DNA from 3 places in the Synechococcus sp. B60.1 genome. Region 3 is predicted to be linked to each of the others. Evidence: riboswitches for the same ligand, from Rfam matches in the RefSeq annotation. Region 3 holds a riboswitch; each other region holds the start of a gene.

Region 1 (5,821 bases), on a different contig from region 3:
GCACTTGCTGGCGGCCCGGGCCAACTTGTCATCCAGCGTTGCCTGGTCGATCGTCAGCGGATCCGTATTGGGCATCTCCAGAAAGCTGGTTACGCCACCGCGAGCGCAGGCCCAGGATCCCGTCTGTAGGTCTTCTTTGTGCTCCCGGCCCGGCTCGCGAAAGTGAACCTGGGGGTCGATCACCCCCGGCATGAGGGTATGGCCCTCCGCGTCGATAACCCTAGCCACCCTTTTTGCCGAGAGACTCTGGCCGATTTGGGCAATGCGCCCCTCCCGCACCAGCACATCTCCCAGCCAGGGATCCCCTTCCGGCACCAATAGCTCCGCATTGCGGATCAGCAGACTGTCAGACAAAGCGCCCCCGAGACAACGCTAATTTCCCAGCCAGAATATTATTCAGAATACTTTGTCAAAATACCTTGGAAGTATCAAAATACCTTGGAAGACTGGCCGCCAATCCGGCACCTCACTTCCGACTCCGCGCTGTCGCGACAGCGCAAAAGGGCTTTGACTTAACATCCCCTCCACGGCTGCGGCTGGCTTCCAGGCAAAGGTCTAGACGGCTCTTTCTGGTAATCTAAGTTGGGGGGTCTAAGATCGGTAGGTGTTGCCCAGTTTCCCTTGCTCCATTCTCTCTTTGCCTGGGGCTGTAGCTCAGATGGATAGAGCAAGCGCCTCCTAAGCGCTAGGTCGGCGGTTCAAATCCGCCCAGTCCCGTCTAAGTGAGTAGCTACTAGCTCCTCCAAGCTGGTGGTAGGATGTAGTCTACTGCCGGTTCTGACGGGGATCAGCCGTCAGAGGCAACGGGGAAAGTGCAGTGAGAATCTGCCGCTGTCCCGCAGCTGTGAGCCGGTTTTGGATCGGGGATCCCTAGTTGTTGTTGCAAAAGCCCTTGACGACGCAAGCCAGCCCCTCCAAAACTGAGCAAGTCAGAATGCCCGCCGGCGGTTTTTCCCCAGTTCACCATATCTGCGAGGTACAGATATGCTTCCCATTTTGACGTTGGCCCGTTCCCGTCCCGAAGTTTTTTCATCAGCCTGCTTACGGATTTTCGACGCTCTTGGAGCGTAGGCACTAAGTCAAAAGCGCGGACAAGAGAGCTAAGCAGTTGGCTCAGGGGCGGCTAACTCTTGGAGGACGTTTTCTTGCTTTGGTTGCGCAAAAGAGTCCTCTAAGCACCCTCCTGTGCCGAGTGGGCCAGCCGATAGGTTGAGGAACGCCTTGACAGCTCCAGCAGGTTTCCTGGCCTAGAGAAAACCTTCTGCCGGGATCCCACCGATAGGCATGTCGGCGGCCATTTCTTGCTGCCTAGGTTGGATGACAACCGGCTGTACAAAGCCAACTGGCGGCAACCTCCATTTACCGAATTCAGTTCAGGAGACAGTACCTTATGGCCATCGAAACCCAAACCCTCGGCTATGCCCGCATGGGCAAGCGCCGCGAGCTGAAGAAAGCGCTGGAAGCCTTTTGGAGCGGCACCCTGGAGGCGGAGGCCTTGTCAGCAACGCTCCAGGAGCTGGAGGCACAGGTCTGGGGGGTACAGCTTCAGGCTGGCATCGACCACATTGCAGTAGGAGATCAAACCCTCTACGACCATGTTTTGGACTGGGCCACCTGGCTGGGGCTGATTCCCTCCCGGTTTCAGAGCTTATCAGGCCTGGAGCGCTACTTTGCCATGGCGCGGGGACGGGAGGGCCTGCCCGCCTTGGAAATGACCAAGTGGTTCGACACCAACTACCACTACCTGGTGCCGGAAATTGAGGCCGACGCGATCCCTCAGGCCCATTTCGATGACTTCCTGGCCACAGTGCGGCGGGCGCAAGGGATCCTAGGAAACCGCACCAGCCCCGTCCTCCTCAGTCCGGTTACCCTTCTTGCTCTAAGCCAGCGCTCTGGCAAGTTGCGGGGAGATCTGGAGAAGCTGCTTCCTCTCTACGAGGAGCTGCTGCAGGAGCTGCAGCGACTGGGAATCCGGGAAGTGCAAGTCCATGAGCCCATCTTGGTGACGAGCGAAGGCGACAGTCTCCGGGAAGCGGTGGAGCAGACCTACCGCCGGCTGGCTCGGTTGGGGATCCCTGTCCACTTGGTTACCTACTTTGACGACTTGGGGGAGACTTACCCCTGGGTGGTGGAGCTGCCGCTAGCCGGCCTCAGCCTCGACTTCACCCGCGGCCACAACCTGGAACTGGTCAGAGCCCACGGCTTCCCCGCCGATAAGATCCTAGGGGCGGGGGTAGTGGACGGGCGCAACGTCTGGCAGATCCAGCCCAAGGCCGTTCTGGCCACTCTGCAAGAGCTGCAAGCCCTAGCCCCCAACCTGCGGGTGCAGCCTTCTTGCTCGCTCCAGTTTGTGCCCCACGACGCTGCTCTGGAAACCCACCTGCCAGAGCCTTTGCGGAATGTTCTCAGCTTTGCCGAGCAGAAGCTGGCCGAAGTGGTTCTGCTCGCTCGCACCCTCAACGGCGAAGACACCGCTGCCCAGCAGAACAAGCTGGAACAGCAGTGGCAGGCCTTCCAGGACTTCAATCCCCCCAACCTTGCGGTGCGCCAGGCCTTGGCCAACCTGACGGCGCAGGACTTCCAGCGCTCCCTTCCCTACGAGCAGCGTATAGGCCGGCAGGTCAAGCTGCCACCGCTGCCCACTACCACCATCGGTTCTTTTCCCCAAACCCCCGAAGTCCGGCAGTGGCGGGTCAAGTACAAAAAGGGCGAGATCTCCCAGGCCGAATACGAGGCCGCTATCGACGCCGAAATTGCTAGGTGCATCCGCATTCAAGAAGAAATTGGCCTGGATGTGCTGGTGCATGGCGAGTTCGAGCGCACCGACATGGTGGAATACTTTGCCCAGCAACTGCAGGGCTTTGCCTTTACCGAGCACGGCTGGGTGCAGAGCTATGGCAGCCGCTGCGTGCGTCCCCCCATTCTCTATGGCGATGTGTCTCGCCCTTGCTCCATGACGGTGCGGGAGTTTAAGGTGGCCCAATCTCTAACCCAAAAGCCGGTTAAGGGGATGCTCACCGGGCCGGTAACCATGCTCAACTGGTCCTTCCCCCGCGTTGACCTTTCCCGCCGCGAGCAAGCCTTGCAAATTGCCTTGGCCCTGCGGGCAGAGGTGGCCGACTTAGAAGCTGCCGGAGCCGTAATGGTACAGGTGGACGAGCCAGCGCTGCGGGAGGGTCTACCCTTGAAAAAAGAGCGCTGGCCGGAGTACTTAAGCTGGGCGGTGGAGGCCTTCCGACTGGCTACCGCTGGGGCCAAGCCCGAAACCCAGATCCACACTCACATGTGCTACTCGGAGTTCGGGGACATCATCGAGCACATCGAGCGGCTGGACGCCGACGTTCTCTCGATCGAAAACAGCCGCAGCAGCAACAAAACCTTGCTGCAGATCGCCCAAGCGGGCTATCGCCACCAGGTGGGCAACGGCGTTTACGACGTCCACAGCCCGGCGGTGCCCGACACCGAGCAGATTCTCCAGCAACTGCGCCTGGGAGTGGCCCACTTGCCGCTAGAACAAACCTGGGTCAACCCCGACTGCGGCCTAAAAACCCGCCGCTGGGAGGAGGTGATCCCTGCCCTGAGGAACATGGTGGCAGCCACTCAGCGCCTAAGGGAGGAGCTCCAGGCCACCTAGCCCCCGGCGAGATCCCTCAGGCCAACGCTCCCTCCGCCGGCAACCGACCATTTGGGGCTACGACAGCCCCAGCCCGCCTGGCGGCTGGCCAATAGGGCAAGATGGAATTGTCTCGTCACTCCGCTGGATCGACAGACCCAGGGAGGGATCCCTTGCTTGCCCCCTTGCCACCGAAGGAACGATAATCGTCGTCGTCTCCAGCCATATTGACATCATTCTGATGAATCCGACACTTTGGGTTTTTTGGGGCCTAGTCCTGCTGCTGGTCGTGGGCCTGGCAGCCTACCTGCTAACCGCCCGCAAGTACCGATCTCCTGAATCGGTAGCCCGCGCCTACGACGAGTGGACCCGCGATGGGATCCTGGAGTTCTACTGGGGCGAGCACATTCACCTCGGCCACTACGGATCCCCGCCGCGGCGGAAGAACTTCATCCAAGCCAAGTACGACTTTGTCCACGAGATGGTGCGCTGGGGCGGGCTGGATCGGCTGCCGCCGGGGACGACGGTGCTGGATGTAGGTTGCGGCATCGGCGGTAGTTGTCGCCTCTTGGCCCGCGACTACGGCTTTGTCGTAACCGGCATCACCATCAGCCCGCAGCAGGTGCAGCGGGCCCAAGAGCTCACCCCCCCCGATCTCCCTGTCCGGTTTCAGGTAGCGGATGCCCTCAATCTGCCCTTTCCCGACGCCAGCTTTGATGTGGTCTGGTCCATCGAAGCGGGGCCCCACATGCCGGACAAGGCCCGCTACGCCAGCGAGATGCTGCGGGTGCTCAAGCCGGGAGGCATCTTGGTAGTGGCGGACTGGAACCAGCGGGACGACCGTCAAAAGCCCCTCAACTTCTGGGAGCGGCTGGTGATGCGGCAGTTGTTGGATCAGTGGTCGCACCCCGCTTTTTCCAGCATCGAGGGGTTTGCTGAACAGTTGCAAGCCACCGGGCTGGTGGAAGGGCAGGTGGAAACCGCCGACTGGACGCAAGAGACCCTTCCTTCTTGGCTGGATTCCATCTGGCAGGGCATTGTCCGTCCCGAGGGCTTGCTGAAGTTTGGCTTGGTAGGCTTGATTAAGTCGCTGCGGGAGGTGCCCACCTTCTTGCTCATGCGCCTGGCCTTCGGCACTGGCCTCTGCCGCTTTGGCATGTTCCGGGCGGTGCGGGCCGCCACGCCGGCAAACTCCGCCTCCCCAGAAGTAGTTGGCTACAGCACCCAATAAAAGACAATGACGCTCCTTGCTCCCCCTCCGGAGACTCTGGACGCCCTCTACGACGTGATCATCGTTGGCGGCGGCATTGCGGGCTTAACCCTAGCTTGTGCCCTGCAGGGATCCGGCCTGCGCTTGGCCCTCATTGAGGCCCAGTCGGCTGAGGCAGTCAGGCAGCGCCCCTTGGCCTATGCCCTTTCGCCGCTCTCGATCCGCATCTTTCGGGCCATCGGGGTGTGGGAGGCGCTGGCTCCCCACATCACACCCTTTGCCCAGGTGATTCTGACCGACGCCAACGCTCCCCAGCGGGTGACGTTTAGGCCGGAGGATGTGGGGGAAACGGCAGTTTTCTACTGTGGTGAACATGGCTGGCTGCAGCAGATGCTCCAGGAGCGGGTGGCTGCGGATCCCCAGATCACCTGCTACTACGAAGCCAGGGTGGAGAGGGTCACTTATGGAAAGGCCGCGGCTGAGGTGGAGCTGGAAACGACCCAAGGCCGACGCCGGCTGGCCGCCTCCCTGGTGGTGGCTGCTGACGGCCTGCGCTCCCAGGTGCGCCAGGGGGCAGGGATCCCTAGCGACGGCTGGGACTACTGGCAGTCGTGTATCACCGCCCTGGTGGCCCCTGCCCAAGATCACCAAAACATTGCCTACGAACGCTTCTGGCCTGCTGGCCCCTTCGCCATCCTGCCCCTGCCCGGCAATCGCTGCCAAGTGGTCTGGATCCTGCCCCATGAGCAGGCCAAGGCTACCCTGGCGCTCCCCCAGGCTGACTTCTTGGCCGAGATGCAGCGCTACTACGGCGTCCAGGGCGGCTGCCTTACCTTGCTGAACCCGCCCCAAGTCTTCCCGGCCCGTCTGCGCCAGAGCCGCCGCTACTATCAGCACCGCCTGGCCTTGGTGGGGGATGCAGCTCACCACTGCCATCCCGTGGCGGGCCAAGGGCTAAACCTCGGTATCCGCGATGCCGCTGCCTTGGCTCAGGTACT
Region 2 (5,821 bases), on a different contig from region 3:
TGTGTAGATACCATCACGCAGGCGGTGCGGCAACGGGATCCCCAGGCCCACGTGGAAGCGGATCCCAAGACCAAGCAGGTGCGGATTACGTCTGAGCGAGCCGACAGCGACTGGCGGCAGGTGCTTGCCCAAGTGGGCTATCCGCCGGCCTAGCGATTTTTCCCTGCCCGGCAGCGTTAGCAGGACAGAGTTCAGAGGTGGGGTTTTCCCCTTGTGGGGGGAAGGGCCCTTTTGCGTCGCTTTTTCTTCCTTTCTTAATTTTTGCTCTGAGGACAGCCATGTCTGATTCTGGTTCCCATTCCGCTGCCCCCGGCCTGTCCGCTTCATCTGCTGGCGGCACTTGGCGCTTGGCCATCCAGGGTATGAGCTGTGCCTCCTGCGCTGCCGGCATTGAACAGGCCCTGAGTCGCGTGCGGGGCGTTACAGCCCAAACGGTCAACTTTGCCAGCGAGCAGGCCATCGTCCGTGGGGATCCCCGGCTGGTGAATCCCCAAGCGTTGATCCGGGTGGTGGAGCAGGCGGGGTATCGGGCGTGCTTGGTCGAAGACGATTGGCAACAGTCGGATCCGGACGACACAGAACGGATCGCCCAATGGGTGGCGGAACGGGAATTGAAGCTGAAGGTGGCGATAGGAGTGGGCCTCAGCACGGTGCTGCTGATCGGATCCCTGCCGATGATGCTGGGACGGGAGATCCCCGGCCTGCCCCCCTGGCTGCAGGATCCGTGGTTGCAGTTGCTGCTGACGGCGCCGGTGCAGTTTTGGGTGGGCCAGCACTTTTATCGTGGCGCCTGGGCGGCTTGGCAACGGCGCTCGGCGGACATGAATACCTTGGTAGCTTTGGGAACGAGCGCTGCTTTTTTCTACTCCCTTTTGGCGACGACTTTCCCCGACTTCTTTCATCGCCAGGGCCTGCACCCGGATGTGTATTACGAAGTGGCGGCGGTGGTCGTCACCCTGGTGCTGGTGGGCAAGTGGATGGAGCAGCGGGCCAAAGGGCAAACCTCCGAAGCCATTCGCAAGCTGATGGGGTTGCAGCCGAAAACGGCAAGGGTCATCCGCGATGGGGTGGAGCAGGATATCCCGATTGCGGCGGTGCAGGTGGGGGATCGGATCCGGGTGCGCCCTGGTGAGAAGGTGCCGGTGGATGGGGTCATTCTAGAGGGATCCTCCAGCCTGGACGAGTCGATGGTGACTGGCGAGAGCCTGCCGGTGAGTAAGTCGGCAGGAGATGAGGTGATCGGGGCCACCCTCAACCAGACGGGCAGCTTTGTGATGGAAGCGCGGCGGGTGGGCAAAGATACGCTTCTGGCCCAGATCGTGCGCCTGGTGCAGGAGGCCCAGGGATCCAAGGCCCCCATTCAGCAAGTGGCGGATCGGGTGACCTCCTGGTTTGTGCCGGCGGTGATCGGGGTAGCCATTCTAACTTTTGTCCTCTGGTGGGGGCTGGCGGGCAATCCAACGCTGGCCTTAGTGAACACCATTGGGGTGCTGATCATCGCCTGCCCTTGTGCGCTGGGGTTGGCCACCCCCACCTCGATCATGGTGGCGACGGGGCGGGGGGCGGAATTGGGGATCCTGGTAAAAAGCGCCGATAGCCTGGAATTGGCCCACCGCTTGCGCACGGTGGTCTTGGACAAAACCGGCACCCTCACCGAGGGCCGTCCCAGCGTCACCGATATCTGGACGCCAGGCTCTTCTCCCCTAGCCCTGTTGCGCCTGGCAGCAGCAGTGGAACAATACTCGGAACATCCGCTGGCCCAGGCGGTGGTGCAAAAAGCCAAAGCCGAAGGCATCTCAATCCCGTCGGCCCAGCACTTTCAGGCAAAAGTGGGCGAGGGGGCAGAAGCCTGGGTGGAGGGGCAGCAGGTGCGCATCGGTCGGCTGAGCTGGCTGCAGGCGATGGGGATCCCGTGGGATCCCTCTTGGTCGGAGCGGGTTCAGACCTGGGAAAGCCAGGGCAAAACGGTGATCGGCGTGGCGCAATCCCATCGTCTGGTGGGGCTGTTGGCCATTGCCGACCCGATCAAACCCACCTCCCCCGCCGCGGTGCGCCAGCTGCAGGAGATGGGCCTGGAGGTGATTCTGCTGACCGGGGATAACCCCACCACCGCCCAGGCCATTGCTCGGCAGGCAGGCATTCGCCGGGTGATCGCCCAAGTCCGTCCCGAGCAAAAGGCAGCCTACATTCGCCAGCTCAGACGGCCCCGACACCCGGTAGCGATGGTTGGAGATGGCATCAACGATGCGCCGGCCCTGGCAGAAGCCGATGTGGGGATCGCCATCGGGACGGGCACCGATGTGGCCATAGCCGCCAGCGACATTACCCTAATAGCCGGCGATTTGCGGGGCGTGGTCACCGCCATTCAACTCAGCCGCGCCACCCTTGCCAACATCCGCCAAAATCTCTTCTTCGCCTTTATCTACAACACCCTCGGGATCCCGATTGCCGCCGGGGCGCTCTACCCCTTCACCGGCTGGTTGCTCAACCCCATGCTGGCGGGGGCGGCCATGGCCTTGAGCTCTGTTTCTGTAGTGACTAATGCCCTGCGGCTGCGGCATTTTCGGCCCTCACCCCCAGCCCCTCTCCCTCAGGGAGAGGGGAGCTAGGGATCAAGGCAGGGGGCCGGGGTTATCCCCCCAGGGGGGCTTGGTGAAGGACAAGCGGCAAGCTAACCTAAGAGGCTCGGGCAGATTGGGGAAAGCGCGGTGCAAATCCGCCACTGTGACGCAACTGTGATGGGATCCCTCCCTCAGCCAGAACACCCACCTGCCCTTGTCCTGTACCCCTTGCGATTCACAAGGAACGGAGTTTTTTGTGTTGAATACCCTCCCTGTTTCCCCTCCCCTTGCGGTTGGGCAGTTTCCTTCTCCTCCATTGCCCCTCTTGCTCATCGGCCATGGATCCCGCGACCCGGAGGGGCAGCAAGCCTTTCTGGAGTTGGCCCAAGCGTACCAATCCCTCACCCCCCAGCGGCCGGTGATCCCTTGTTTTTTGGAGCTGGCGCAGCCGAGCATCGCCCAGGGGGTGGAACAATGCTTGGCTCAAGGGTGGCAGGAGATCGTGGCCCTGCCGCTGTTGTTGTTTGGAGCGCGCCACAACAAGTTCGACGTGACCGTGGAGTTGGATCGCCTGCAGGCCCTCCACCCGCAGTTGCGCATCCACTACGGGGGGCCGCTGGGGATCCGCATCGAGATCTTGCAACTGCTGCGAGACCGCTTGGCCGCTTTGCTGGCTGCCCAACCGCGGCAGATCCCAGGGGCGGAAACGGTGTTGCTGTTTGTCGGTCGCGGCTCCAGCGATCCCGAAGCCAACGCCGAAGCCTGTAAGCTGGCCCGGCTGCTCTGGGAAGGGTCGGGGTTGGCCGCCGTAGAGACCTGCTTTATCGGCATCACCCACCCCCGCCTGCCGGTGGGTTTGGAGCGGGCCTTGTCCTGGCAGCCGCGCCGGGTGATCGTGCTGCCCTATTTTCTCTTCACAGGGGTGCTGGTGAAAAAAATCGAGGCGGCGGTGCAAGAGCGGCGACGCCAATACCCCCAGATCGAGTGGCTGATGCTGCCGGAGTTGGGTCTTGTGGATACGGTGCTGCACAGCCTGCAGCAACTGGAGCAAGAAGCCCTCCAGGGCCAAACCCCAATGAACTGCCACCTCTGCAAGTTTCGCCTGGCGGTGAGCGCAGAGCTGGGAGTGGGGCATACTCATCACAATGACCATCAGGATCACCCTCACGCGCAGGGATCCCATCACCACCACCATCATCATGACCATCATTCCCATGGGCAGGGATCCCATCACCATCACCACAACCACGGCCATGCCCCCGCAGCGGCTGCGGATCCCTGGGCTCAGTTAGAGAATTACCACCAACGGGCTTGGCAAGTGCCTTAAGAGAGACAGAGGTTGCCGGCGGGATAAACTGAGATGCAGACAGGTGATTTTTGAACCTGACCTTTGCCCTGGTTCTCCCGCTCTGGTGGTTCTGATAAACAAAAACGATGATGTCCTCCCGCTCCTCTTGGATCTCAGGCGTCGCCGCTGCAGGGAGTGGGCTCCTGGTTTGCGCGGTGGTGGCGGGGCTGTTGGATCAGATTTTGCCCACGCTGCCCAAGGTTTCCCTGTCCTTGGCCGGGATCCCTGGCTTGTTGGTCGGGCTCGGATCCGCCTACGGAGTTTGGTGGGTAACCCAGATGGCCTTGCAATCCCCTTCCTGGGCCGATTTCCGAAAATCCCTGTTGGAGGCCGTGTCTCCCTTCGATCCCGCCGACCACGGTGGCAGGCCCGCGGGGGATCCGCGCCTTTGGCAATTAGCGCAGGAGATCCGCCAAACCCAGCTCCGCCACCAAAAGATTCTCGACCGAATTAAGCAGCAGGTGAAAGCCGAAATCCAGATCTGCGAGCGTGTCCAGGCACAACTGCGCAGCGAGCAGCAGCAGTGTCGGGTTCTCCAGGAGCAGGTGCAACAGTTGCAACAGCACCTGCAAAACCTCCAAACCTCATCCCCTTCCCCCCAACTCAAGCCCGAGCGAGAGCAAGCGCTGCGCCACAAGCTGCGCCAGCTTCAATCCCAAGTCACCGCCCTGAGGATAGAACTGGAACGCCAAGGGATCCAACTGCAGCAGTCGGAAGCCGAGCGGGCCCAACTCCAGCAGCAGCAGCAAAAACTTAAGCGCCTCCTGCATCGCACAAAATCCGAAAACCAAAAGCTGCGCTTCCAACAGGAGCAATGGGCCCGGCAACTGGAGCAATCCCAACAGGAGTTGCGGACTTTGCAAGAGGCCTACCGCGCCCTGCAGACCCTCTGGGAGATAGGCTCTGGTCTAACCTCCAAGACCCCTCTTTCTGAAATCGCCGCCGCCGAACCCTCTGGCACCTCTGGCTAGCCGCAGCCTCGGCCCACCCGCCGCAAGACAAAAACACTCCCTTCGCTGCCACGGCCAATCCGCAGATCCTCATCCAAATAGGTAATCTCCAGCCAGCCTGTTGGCTCGCGGCGGCGAACGTCGATCTTCACCGCCGGGATCCGTTCGGGATCCCGTTCGAGCAGATAGAGAAAACTCTCGATCTCGTAGCTCATCAACGCCTGGGATCCGAGCAGCAGCCGCTCGAAAATCACCTTGACCCGGCGTTCCGACTCCGGGTAGAAGCGGGCTGCCACCGCCAAAACTCCCCGCGGCAGCCAAGCCTGCAGCCAGCCGGATCCCTGGATCTCCGCCACGTTAAAGACTTGGCCCGCTTGGGCCCGAATGCACTGATAGATCTCACCGGTGGTCAAAAGGGGCAAATTGGCCAACCGCAACAAGTCTGTGCTGGTGGTAAACAGGTTCAGCCAATTTCCCTCCAGCCGTTCTGCGGCAGCCGTTGGGCAAGGGGTGGGGTTGAGGGCTTCCAGGGCGGCAATGTGAGACAAGATCTGGCTTTTTTGGCCGGGCAAGACACGTCGGCCCCGGTCGGTCGTCTCCAGCAGGCGCAACAGGGCCGATTTTTGCTCAGCCAAAGCTTCAGGCATGGGCTTACCGCAGCAGCACGACCCTATTTTAGGAGTTGGTGGCAGCCAAGTAGGGCAAGGGGGCTCCCGGCCCTCAGCCAGTCAGCTCTTCCACCCGCCTGAGCTCTGCCACCTGCTCGTACCCCAGGCCTGCCCGCACCAACAGGGGCTCCGGCCCCGTGAGATCGATGACCGTCGAGACCTGGGCCCGATAGGGAGCCTCGTCATCCAGCACCAGATCCACCTGTTTCTCCAACTGTCGCATTTCCTCGGCGGTAAAGATTCCCCCCTCTTCCCAATCCCCAACAGAGTCAAAACCCACCTCCAAAGAGCCGA
Region 3 (5,821 bases):
CCTTTGCCGTCCAAAATGGGCCGGCCCAGGTGTTCGTCGCGGCGCAGGGGGCTGAGCAAGTTGGCGGTGGAGAGGAAGCGCAGAATCTTGGCTTTCCCGAAGCGATCCACGCCGTTCAAGATGGCCGCCGTGCGCCCGGCCGCAATGGCCCGCTCCAGGGGCCAGTCGTCCAACTGCCCGTCAGGGGAGAGAACCAGGTTGGAGATACCCTCGAAGTAGGCGTCGATGGTCTGCTGCTGGGTAATGGTGTTCTGCTGGATGGTGAGGTCGCGGGAGATAACGTATTGCCGCCAGGCAATATAGGCGGCCAGGAGAGCGATGAAGATCTGCCCGGTAGCGCCGAACACCTCGCCCAAAGCCCCAATCGCCTCCCAGCTCAGGGATCGCAGGGTTGAGAGAACCCCACTCCAGACCACTGCCCCTGCCACGGCCAAGCCAAGGGCCGCCGCCGCCCATCCCAGGCTGGGCCACGTGGTTAGCCACTGCCAGAGATCGCGCCCAATCTGCACCCAGAGCGGCTGCCCCCACCAGCCGGCCAAGCCCAGCCAAGCCAGCACCGCCCCCCAGCCCAAAACTGGCTGCCCCGTCAACCCCGCCAGCGCCAGCAGCCCCGCCGGGATCCCCAACAGCAGCAGGTTAAGCAGGGGGCGCCCAGACGAGAGGGAAGCCAGCGGCAACTCTTGGGAGGAGCCTTCGCGGGCAAGGGCTTCTTCGGTCATGGCAAGGGTATACTCTAGGGGTAGCGTTGGATCTACAAAAAAAAGCCTGCGTCAGTCCGTATTTGGAGTTGGGGAAGAGGGCAGGATCCCGCCTCTCGGGTTTGGTAGGATAGCCTCGACCCTCCTTCCTTCTCTGGCCCAGCCTGGTGTGAGGATGACTCCTATGATTGCTTGCTTATCGTTTATCCGTCTGCAGAAATCCGGCGAACACCAATTTACAGCAGTCCTGCCTGACTTGTGGTTGCAGCGCCATGGCTCCCCAACCCTGGCACGACTGGCTGCCTCTCTGCTGTTGAGCACCAGCTTACTGCTGGCGGCAGGAAGGGATCCCAGTTGGGCGCAAACTTCCCTGGACACTGGCCTTTTGGAGAAGCAGGCCCTGCCCCAGGCGCCACCGCTGCCGGACGACCGCCCGGCCATTTTTGTTGATGCCGCCAACGGCAGCGATACCCAAGGGGATGGATCCCGCAACAACCCCTTCAAGACCATCACCCATGCCATCGGACAAGCGCCAGCGGGCAGCATCATCCAGCTGCTGCCGGGGATCTACAGCGCAGAAAGCGGCGAAGTCTTCCCCATCCGCCTCAAGGCTGGCCTCATCTTGCGCGGGGACGAGTCCACCCTAGGGGAGGGCTACCTGATCGATGGCGGCGGCACCTACATGAGCCCGACCTTGGCCCGGCAAAATGTTGCTCTGCTGGCCGAGACCGGCTCAGAGGTGCGCGGGGTTACCCTGCGCAACCAGGGGCGGCGCGGCTATGCCCTCTGGATAGAATCGGCTTCCCCCCGCATTCTCAACAACAGCTTTGTGGGCAGCATCCACGACGGCATTTTCATTGCTGGCGCCTCCAACCCCTGGATAGAGGGCAACCGCTTCTACAAAAATGGGGCCAACGGCATCTCCGTCTTGGGTACTTCCCAGCCTACCATTGTCAACAACCTCTTCCAAGAGACCGGCTTTGGCCTCACCATCGACCAGCGCTCGGCGCCGATGGTGCGCAACAACCGCATCCTGCAAAACCGCACCGGCATTGTGGTTGGCGGCAGCGCCCGGCCCATCTTGCGCAACAATCTCATTGCCCGCAACCTGGAGACTGGCCTGACAGCTATCACCAACGCCCAGCCCGATCTGGGCACGGCCTCGGATCCTGGCAACAACATTTTTGAGGGCAACGGCCAGTACGACATCCACAACGCCACCCGCGGCCTGCGCCTCAACGCCAACGGCAACCAACTGGCGGGCAAAACCAAAGGGGAGCTGGATCTAGCGGGCCAAACCACGGTTGCTGCCCTGCCCAGCAGCGCCCCACCACCCATTGCTGCAGGCGGCCTGACGCTGCCCAGCGCTCCCCCGGCTCCCAGCCGGGATCCCCAGCCGGCGGCGGCCAAGCCAGCCGAAACTTCCCCAAACCTACCGGTGGTGGCGGTGCCGCAATCGACGGCCCCCCTTCCCCCTCCTGCAGCGGGCTCGGGAGGGCGTATTTTGCCCAGCAGCCCCAGCCAGCCGTCGGGCGCTCAACCCCAGGAGTTTGTTGCCGTCCCCTTCACCCCCGATGGCTCTACCACGCCTGCCCAGCCGGTTGAGCCGGCTCCTGCCGCCCCTGTCCGCCAGGCCTCTGCAGCTCCCCTTACCGACATCACCACCCTGCTGCCGCCGCCGGCCCGCCGCCAAGCCAGAGAAAACCCTCCTACCTCCTCCTCTGCACCCTCAAGCTCGGCCCCAGCTTCTCCTGCTCAGGCTGCCGACAAGGACTCCGTCCCGCTGACGCGAGCGGCAACCCAGTTTCGCGTCTTGGTAACCCCCAAGGGCAGCGACGACTTGCAGCGGCTGCGGCAGCTCGTCCCCGAAGCGGTGGAGACCGTGTTCAACGGCAGGAGAGTGCTGCAGGCCGGCCTCTACGACAACCGCAGCCAAGCCCAGTCGGTCTTGGATCGCCTGTTGGACGCCGGCTTTGACGCGGTGGCGGAGATGATCTTCCGTTGACCTCACTGCCCAGGGATCCCCCCCGGCAGGATAGGAACTCCCCAGCAGGGGAGGTATGATGCCTAGCACGGCTTTTTCCAAAAGGACTGAGGAGGAAGCCGTGCCGTCAGGTTGCTCTGGGGATCAGCCAGGGCAAGCAATGGGGAAAGTCCGGTGCAAATCCGGCGCTGTGCCGCAACTGTGATGGGCTAAGGCCCTCAGTCAGGATGCCCGCCTGCGGCTTTGGCTCACAGCTTAGCTCTTCCGCGTCGCACGGAAGCAGGAGCAACCGGATGAAAGTAATTGTTGTATGTCTCAGCCTTGGGCTGGGGAGCTGGAGTTTGGGGATCCCAGCCTGGGCGCAAGCGGTCTTGGACACCAGTCTTAGTGCCGAGATTTTCAATCAACCCGTCACCACACCGTTTCGCCGCCCTGGCTTGCTGCGGGACTCTTCGCGCCCAGTCTATGTCATCACCCGCCAGCAGATGCGCGAGCAAGGGGCAAGGACGGTGCAAGAAGCCCTGCGCTATCTGCCTGGGATCCTCAGCGATGGCACAGCGGGAACTCAGTTGGGAGCTCTTAGCTCTCAATTCATGCGAGGGGCGCGAACGGCGCAGGTGTTGGTGCTCTTGGACGGCCGCCCCCTCAACGATCTGGGCTTCTTTGGCGGGTTTGACCTCTCTCAACTCACCACAGATATTGTCGAGCGAATTGAAGTCTCTCCCGGTGGCGGCTCTACTCTGTATGGCTCGGATGCTGTTGGCGGCGTGATCAACATCGTTACGGTGGAGCCACAGCCAGAAACGGAGACGGTGCTGGAAGCGGCGGTCGGCAGCTACGGCCTCAATGAGCAAGGGATCCAAAGTCGGGGCCAAGCCCAGGATCTGGGCTGGGTGCTCAGCTATCGCCGTCTGAAAAGTAACAACGACTTTCCCTTTGCAATTGAGCGGCTGGGCAAGTCAGGCAAGCGGGAAAACTCGGCGGTGGAGTACCACAACTTGCAGGCCAAGCTTACCTGGCAACTGGCCAAAGACCAAGTCCTAACAGCCAACGCCCTCTACCTCAATAAAGCCTTTCGTGTGCCCGGCAGTGTGGAATTTCCCTCTCCCGATGCAGAGCAAAACACCAACGATCTGCTGCTGGATCTCAGTTGGCTGTGGACTCAGGCAACAGGATCCCTGCAGGCAAGAGTCTTTTTTGACGATCTCAACTACCGTTTCAGTGCTCCGCAAAGCCAGGGATCCCGCGACGTCATCCTGCGCAATGGCTGGGGATCCCAGCTGCAGTATGCTTGGCAAGCCGGCGAAAACCTAGAGGGAGCTTTGGGGGTAGATTATCGCTCCATCTCAGCTCGCAATACAACTTTTTCCTTTGCCAACGGTTCTGCCAATATCAACTACGACGATACGGTTAACCAGGGCGCCCTGTTTGCCCGCCTGGATTACAGCCCGGATCCCAACTTCCACCTTGATCTGGGCATGCGCCAGGACTTCAGCAGTTTGGCCAATAGCTCGGCCACCTCGCCGGCTGTGGGGATCCGCTGGACAGTGGCGGAAGGCACCACCTTGAGAGCCAACTACGCCAGCAGCTTTCGCACCCCCTTGATCTCGGAATTGTTCTTTCGGCTGCGAGGCTTTTTTGAAGTGGATGGCAACCCCAATCTCCGCCCAGAGCGAGGGGAGAGCTTTGACGTTGGCTTGGATCAGAGCCTGGGAGATTTTGGCCTGCTGCGGCTAACGTTTGCCCACAACCGCATCCGCGATGGCATCACCTTTGTCAGCCTGGGGCCGCGCCAGGGAACCTATGAGAATATTGGGCTGGTCGAATACACCGGCCTGGAAGCGGCTTTGGATTTGCGTTTGGGGGAAAACTGGACGCTTTTTGCCAACTACACCCTCAATGATCCCATCATCCGCGCTGCACTTAACCCGGCCACAGTTGGCAAACAGCTAGCCTTTGTGGGAGCCGATAGCTTCAACCTAGGCCTAACCTATCGCTATGAGCAGGGCGGGTACGGCTCGATCTTGATCCATCACATTGGGAGCTTTTTTACCAACAACTCCAATACGGAATCCCTGCCAGGCTATACCACCGTGGCTTTGCGGGGAGGGATCCCGTTGACTGAGGCCCTGAGCCTAGAGTTGGGGATCGACAACCTGCTGGATGAGCAGTATGAAGTTTTCCCCGGCTATCCCGGCGTTGGCCGCACGCTGAGGGTGAGCTTGCGGGGGCAATTTTAGCATCCTCTCGGGCTGTTTTTGGCTAACTATCTAGAACAAGCTGCCCTAGTGGAATTGTCTGCTTTGCAGTGGAGTTTGGATACAACTCTATGGTGAGCGCGACCAACTTTCCCTCTATTTCTCCATCGACAACTTTGGCTCAAGCTGAGTCTAAACATTGCCTCTGGGTTTGCACCACCTGTGGATCTCGCTGGGTCAACGGCCAAAAAGAAGGGATCAGCAAGGGAGAAATGCTCCTAGCTGCCTTGCAATCCCAAAGGCTCAATCCCCAACTGCAACTGAAGCCAGTTGCCTGTATGAGCGGCTGCAGCCACGCTTGTGTGGTTGCGCTGGCAGCCCCCCGAAAGATGACCTATGTCTTTGGCGATCTCGATCCAAAAGACGTGGAGCCAATCTTGCAAACGGCGGAGCTGTATTTGACAAAGCCCGATGGGATCCTGCCCTGGGCAGAGCGCCCCATCAAAAAGGGGGTGATTGCCCGCATTCCGCCAATCCAATAGGAGCAACCTATGGCTGTTTTCAATCCCTGGGTCCCACCCTTAAATCAAACTTGGCAAGAGGTTTCCCCCACCGGCTGGACAACCGTTTACGAAGGGATCCCGGCTCACATCGACTGTCTTGGGCCGCTGCTCTATGAGCTCTTTCAGGAGCGCTGGGCCGAGATCCAAGTGGGCCAGGTGGTGGAGGGTGGCGTCCTGGAAGCGGCCTTCAAGGATCCCCCTACTCTCTGTGTGCTCTACGACGGCTACTTGACCGTGGCCACGGAAACTTGGCATTTGCATCTGTGTTTGGAGGAACACCAGGGCGGCCCCTACCGCAGAACTCCTCCTGAGCTGCGCCGCAAAAGATTGGTCGGCCGCGCCGCCCTCTATCGCCGCCTCAATCCGCAGGGCCAGCCT

What was found. Region 3 has a riboswitch for cobalamin ahead of NW863_RS07365 (TonB-dependent receptor plug domain-containing protein). Riboswitches for the same ligand answer to the same signal wherever they lie in the genome.
Region 1: it holds a riboswitch for cobalamin, as region 3 does, so the genes downstream of both, metE (5-methyltetrahydropteroyltriglutamate--homocysteine S-methyltransferase) here and NW863_RS07365 (TonB-dependent receptor plug domain-containing protein) in region 3, are expected to answer to the same signal.
Region 2: it holds a riboswitch for cobalamin, as region 3 does, so the genes downstream of both, NW863_RS04885 (sirohydrochlorin chelatase) here and NW863_RS07365 (TonB-dependent receptor plug domain-containing protein) in region 3, are expected to answer to the same signal.

What each region holds. Positions count from the first base shown of each region.
Region 1 is NZ_JANSJN010000009.1:20,416-26,236, forward strand. Features, by position in the region: gene NW863_RS01870 (dihydroorotase) at 1-354, opposite strand, end outside; tRNA gene NW863_RS01875 (tRNA-Arg) at 644-717, shown strand; cobalamin riboswitch at 756-961, shown strand; gene metE (5-methyltetrahydropteroyltriglutamate--homocysteine S-methyltransferase) at 1,391-3,634, shown strand; gene NW863_RS01885 (methyltransferase domain-containing protein) at 3,855-4,844, shown strand; gene NW863_RS01890 (FAD-dependent hydroxylase) at 4,851-5,821, shown strand, end outside.
Region 2 is NZ_JANSJN010000028.1:12,222-18,042, reverse strand. Features, by position in the region: gene NW863_RS04895 (heavy-metal-associated domain-containing protein) at 1-153, shown strand, start outside; gene NW863_RS04890 (heavy metal translocating P-type ATPase) at 279-2,609, shown strand; cobalamin riboswitch at 2,652-2,788, shown strand; gene NW863_RS04885 (sirohydrochlorin chelatase) at 2,818-3,888, shown strand; gene NW863_RS04880 (hypothetical protein) at 3,996-4,880, shown strand; gene NW863_RS04875 (PAP/fibrillin family protein) at 4,877-5,506, opposite strand; gene NW863_RS04870 (L-threonylcarbamoyladenylate synthase) at 5,580-5,821, opposite strand, start outside.
Region 3 is NZ_JANSJN010000052.1:330-6,150, reverse strand. Features, by position in the region: gene NW863_RS07375 (pentapeptide repeat-containing protein) at 1-719, opposite strand, end outside; gene NW863_RS07370 (DUF1565 domain-containing protein) at 883-2,703, shown strand; cobalamin riboswitch at 2,795-2,936, shown strand; gene NW863_RS07365 (TonB-dependent receptor plug domain-containing protein) at 2,976-4,922, shown strand; gene NW863_RS07360 (DUF1636 domain-containing protein) at 5,012-5,422, shown strand; partial or broken gene NW863_RS07355 ((2Fe-2S) ferredoxin domain-containing protein) at 5,432-5,821, shown strand, end outside.